2 regions of the Hydrogenophaga sp. GW456-12-10-14-TSB4 genome follow, and region 1 is predicted to be linked to the other one. Evidence: predicted binding sites of a transcription regulator. Region 1 holds the regulator's gene; the other holds the start of a gene.
The links. Region 1 encodes LexA, which represses DNA repair genes until DNA is damaged. Its sites were predicted from a motif close to ACTGTATNNNNATACAGT; they were not measured.
Positions count from the first base shown of each region.

Region 2: the regulator LexA is predicted to act here: its motif matches at 1,391-1,408, upstream of recA (recombinase RecA).

Region 1 is NZ_JBWKZH010000044.1:21,185-23,578, reverse strand. It holds gene AC07ZS_RS19935 (D-2-hydroxyacid dehydrogenase family protein) at 1-156, opposite strand, end outside; gene AC07ZS_RS19930 (hypothetical protein) at 227-595, opposite strand; gene lexA (transcriptional repressor LexA) at 735-1,421, opposite strand; gene AC07ZS_RS19920 (asparaginase) at 1,555-2,394, shown strand, end outside.
Region 2 is NZ_JBWKZH010000092.1:1,769-4,162, forward strand. It holds gene recX (recombination regulator RecX) at 1-222, opposite strand, end outside; gene recA (recombinase RecA) at 240-1,355, opposite strand; gene AC07ZS_RS27450 (MarR family transcriptional regulator) at 1,489-2,007, shown strand; gene AC07ZS_RS27455 (response regulator) at 2,103-2,394, shown strand, end outside.

The DNA.
Region 1 (2,394 bases):
CAGGACCAGCACATCGGCATCTCGCAATCGAATGGACAACTGCCCCACGCCCTTGACCGTGTTGGTGAAGACTTTGGCCGGGTAGGGCTCCAGTTTCTCGGCACACCGCAGTTTGCGCACAGCGTCCTGATAGTCATCAAGGATCACAATATTCATGGCCCTATTGTGCCTTCACCTCCCAGGCTCTCCGGACCGTTGACCCCTGGTTACAAGCGCGCGCGAGGTCTTATGCAGCGCGCGTGGACAGCAGGCGTTCCTGGTCGGCCAGTCGATCCAGCTCGGCGCACACGTCATTGATGCGGCCCGAAATCACCAGCCTCACACCGGCCCGATGCGCTGCCGCGGGACCGGTCTGCTGCAGCACGCGGACACGGGGTGCCGGGGCAGTCGCCGGCGGCACCGCCCGCAAGACCGGTGGCGTGCTGGCGGGGGAGCGGCCACGCTTGAGCCAACCCGCGCGCGCAAAGCGCTGCGCCGTTCGCGTCAGCACGGGCTCGTTGGCGGCCGATGTCTGGCGGATGGCGGGAGAGGGCAGCCAGCTGTCGATCAACTGCAAAGGGGCGCGCCACGTGTTGGTGTTGAAAAGTTTTCCCATGCGAAACTCCATTGGTGGGGTTGAACACAGGCAGGATTGCGAAATCAAACGCCTTCGCAGGGATGTGCCCTCGGGGTGGCTTGCGCACCCGAGAGGACCAAACGCCCGCCACCTGCTGAGGCGATACCGACCGGAACGGTCAGAGTTGGAAGCTGTTGCGGATCAGGCCCACGGCGAGCCCTTCGATTTCAAAGGGTTCGCCCGGCTCGACGACGATGGTCTTGTAGTCGGGGTTTTCCGCGTGCAGCTCGATGAGGTGCTGGCGCCGCATGAAACGCTTGACGGTGACGTCGTCACCCAGGCGGGCCACCACGATCTGGCCGTTCTTGGCTTCTTTCGTGGCCTGCACGGCGAGCAGGTCGCCGTCCATGATGCCGATGTCGCGCATGGACATGCCGCGGACCTTGAGCAGGTAGTCGGGCGTGCGCTGGAACAGGCTGCGCTCGACCTGGTAGGTCTGGTCCACGTGCTCTTGCGCCAGGATGGGGGAGCCGGCGGCCACGCGGCCGATCAGGGGCAGCACCAGCTGGGCCAGGCCGGGGATCGGCAGTGTAAGCTGGCGTGCACGCGAGTTGTTGATGGACTGCAGGTCCTCGCTGCGCAGGCGGATGCCGCGCGATGTGCCACTGACCAGCTCGATCACGCCCTTGCGCGCCAGCGCCTGCAGATGTTCTTCCGCGGCGTTGGCCGACTTGAACCCGAGCTCGCTGGCAATCTCTGCGCGGGTGGGCGGTGCGCCGGTGCGCGCGATCGCCGTCTGGATCAATTCCAGAATCTGCTGTTGCCGGGCGGTGAGCTTTGGTGCGGTGTGGGGCAGGTCAAGCATGAGAACCTCGTCAGGAACGTGGTGGCCAGAGGGGACGCCGTCTGGGAAAGCCGGTGCAGCGCGGGGAGCGGCTGGTACCTGTTTTCTTATCCAGTGGCTGTATTTTTAACCAGTTTTCAAGGAATGGCAAGTGGTGGAAGCAAATCAGGGCCGGCGGTTGGTGATCCTGGGCACCGGGGGCACCATCGCCGGGCGCGCTTCGGTGGCCGGCGACAACGTGGGCTACGTGGCGGGGCAGGTGGGTGTGGCCGATCTGGTGGCGGCGGTGCCGGCACTGGCGGGACTGCCGCTGGACGTGGAGCAGGTGGCCCAGATCGACAGCAAGGACATGGGACTGCCCGTGTGGCAGGCGCTGGCGCAGCGGCTGCAGGTGCATCTGGACGACCCGCAGGTGTCGGCGGTGATCGTGACGCATGGCACCGATACGCTGGAAGAGACGGCGTTCGTGCTGCAGCATCTGCTGCAACCCGCCAAGCCTGTGGTGCTGACCTGCGCGATGCGCCCGGCTTCCGCACTGGTGCCCGACGGCCCCCAGAACCTGGCTGACGCGGTGGCCGTCGCGCAGCAGGCGCAGGCCGGGGTGGTGGTGGTGTGCGCCGGGCAGGTGCACGGCGCGCTGGAGGTGGCGAAGGTGCACACCTACCGGGTGGATGCCTTTGACTCCGGGGATGCGGGACCGCTGGGCTGTGTGGAAGAGGGGATGCTGCGCCGTTTCCGGGCCTGGGGTGCCCCCGTGGCGCGCCACGCCGCGTGGATGGAGCGCTTCCTGGCGGCCAAGGCCTTGCCCCGGGTCGAATTGCTGACCAGCCACGCCGATGCGGATGGTGGTCTGGTGCAAGCCGTGATGGCGGCGGGCGCTTCACGCCCCGTGCAGGGCATCGTGGTGGCCGGCACGGGCAACGGCACTGTTCACCAGGCGCTCACGGAGGCGTTGAAGGCGGCGCAGGCACAAGGGGTGCGCGTGGTGCTGGCG
Region 2 (2,394 bases), on a different contig from region 1:
GCGAGATGCGCCCAGACGGGCCGAGCGCCGGTGCAATACCGACTCCAGCACGCGCTGCTCGTTGATGAAGCCCTTGGCCTCCAACTCGTCCAGCGCCTTCGCCAATTCGCCAGGCTCGGTTTCGTGCGCGCTCAGCTTGCGCTGCAGCTCGGCGCGAGAATGCTCTCGCCCTGCCAGCAAGCGCAGCGCGCGGCCTTTCAGGGAGATCTGATCGAAGGCCATGCGACAGGAGGCGAGGCTCAGGCGGCCGACGCGGCGTCGGTGTCCTTGGCCTTGGCGGCCTTCTCGGCCTTGCCCGCCTTGGCCGCAGGCGCAGGTGCCTCGTCCACCGGCAGCAGCGGCACGCCCAGCTCGGTGCGCACCTTGTTCTCGATCTCGACGCGCAGCTCGATGTTCTCGCGCAGGAATTCGCGCGCATTGTCGCGGCCCTGGCCGATCTTCTCGCCGTTGTAGGCGTACCAGGCGCCCGACTTCTCGATCACGCGGTGCACCACGCCCAGGTCGAGGATCTCGCCCTCGCGGCTGATGCCTTCGCCGAACAGGATGTCGAACTCGGCCGTCTTGAAGGGTGGCGAGACCTTGTTCTTGACCACCTTGACCTTGGTCTCGTTGCCGATCGCTTCCTCACCCTTCTTGATCGTGCCGGTGCGGCGAATGTCCAGGCGCACCGAGGCATAGAACTTCAGCGCGTTGCCGCCGGTGGTGGTTTCGGGGCTGCCGAACATCACGCCGATCTTCATGCGGATCTGGTTGATGAAAATGACCATGCAGTTGGTCTTCTTGATGTGCGCGGTGAGCTTGCGCAGCGCCTGGCTCATCAGGCGAGCCTGCAGGCCGGGCAACGAATCGCCCATTTCACCTTCGAGTTCGGCCTTGGGCGTGAGCGCGGCCACCGAGTCGACCACGATCAGGTCGACTGCGCCGGAGCGCACCAGGCTGTCGACAATCTCGAGCGCCTGCTCGCCGGTGTCGGGCTGGGAGATCAGCAGGTCCTGCAGGTTCACGCCGAGCTTCTGCGCGTACTGGATGTCCAGTGCGTGTTCGGCGTCGACGAAGGCGCACTGGCCGCCGAGCTTCTGCATTTCGGCAATGACCTGCAAGGTCAGCGTGGTCTTGCCCGAGGATTCCGGGCCGTAGATCTCGACCACACGGCCCTTGGGCAGGCCGCCGACGCCCAGCGCGATGTCCAGACCCAGCGAGCCGGTGGAGACGACCTGGATGTCCTCGATCACCTCGCCCTCGCCCAGCCGCATGATGGTGCCCTTGCCGAACTGCTTTTCGATCTGGGCCAGCGCGGCCTGCAAGGCCTTGGCTTTTTCGCTGTTGACGGGGTTGTTCTTGACGGCTGCGTCCATGAGGGGCTCCTGAGCGGGTGTTGGGTTTCACAAAACCTGTAAATGTGTACAGGCTGGATGCTTGAGCAGGAGTTTACAGGCCGGTTGAAATCCAACAAGCCATTATTTGGTCAGTTTGCCTTACCATATAAAAATGCCTGACACCAACCCTGTTTTGCCCGACGACCGCTGGCGCGGCGGCCACCTGGGGCGCCTGATGGGCCTGGCGCTGCGGCGCTTCGATGAGCGCGTGCTCAGCCTGATGGCGCACGACGCCAACGTGCCGCTGGCGCTCTCGCACCTGGCCGCGCGGGCGCAGGTGGGCGCCGCGCACGTTCACATCACACGCCACCTGGGCCTGCACGGCTCGCGCCTGACCGAGCTGGCCCACCAGGCCGGCATGAGCAAGCAGGCCATGGGGGACCTGGTGACGCAGTGCGAGGCCTGGGGCCTGGTGCGGCGCGAGGCGGACGCGCGCGACGCGCGGGCTCGGCGCATCGTGTTCACCGACACCGGCCTGCTGTGGCTGGAGGCGTTCCGCCAGGCCGTGGCCCAGGCGGAAGCCGAATTCCGCGCCCAGGTGGGTGACGCGGTGGCCACCGTGGTCGCGCTGGGCCTGGAGGCCTATGGCTCGGAATCGCCCGGCGCGCGGGCGGCAGTGCCGCCCCGCTGAACACCTCGACCGGGGTCCGCGCGGCCTAAAATGGTTCGCCCGATGCCGGGCATTCCCGATCAAGCGCTGCACCGACAGCCACCCAGGAGACATCCATGCGCATCCTGATTGCCGAAGACGACCACGTGCTGGCGGACGGCCTGCTGCGCAGCCTGCGCGCCGCCGGCGCGGCGGTGGACCACGTCACCAGCGGCACCGAGGCCGACGCCGCCCTGCTGACCAACAACGAGTTCGACCTGCTGATCCTGGACCTGGGCCTGCCCCGGCTGCACGGCCTGGAGGTGCTCAAGCGCCTGCGCTCGCGCGGCTCCACGCTGCCGGTGCTCATCCTCACCGCCGCCGACAGCGTCGAAGAACGCGTCAAGGGCCTGGACTACGGCGCCGACG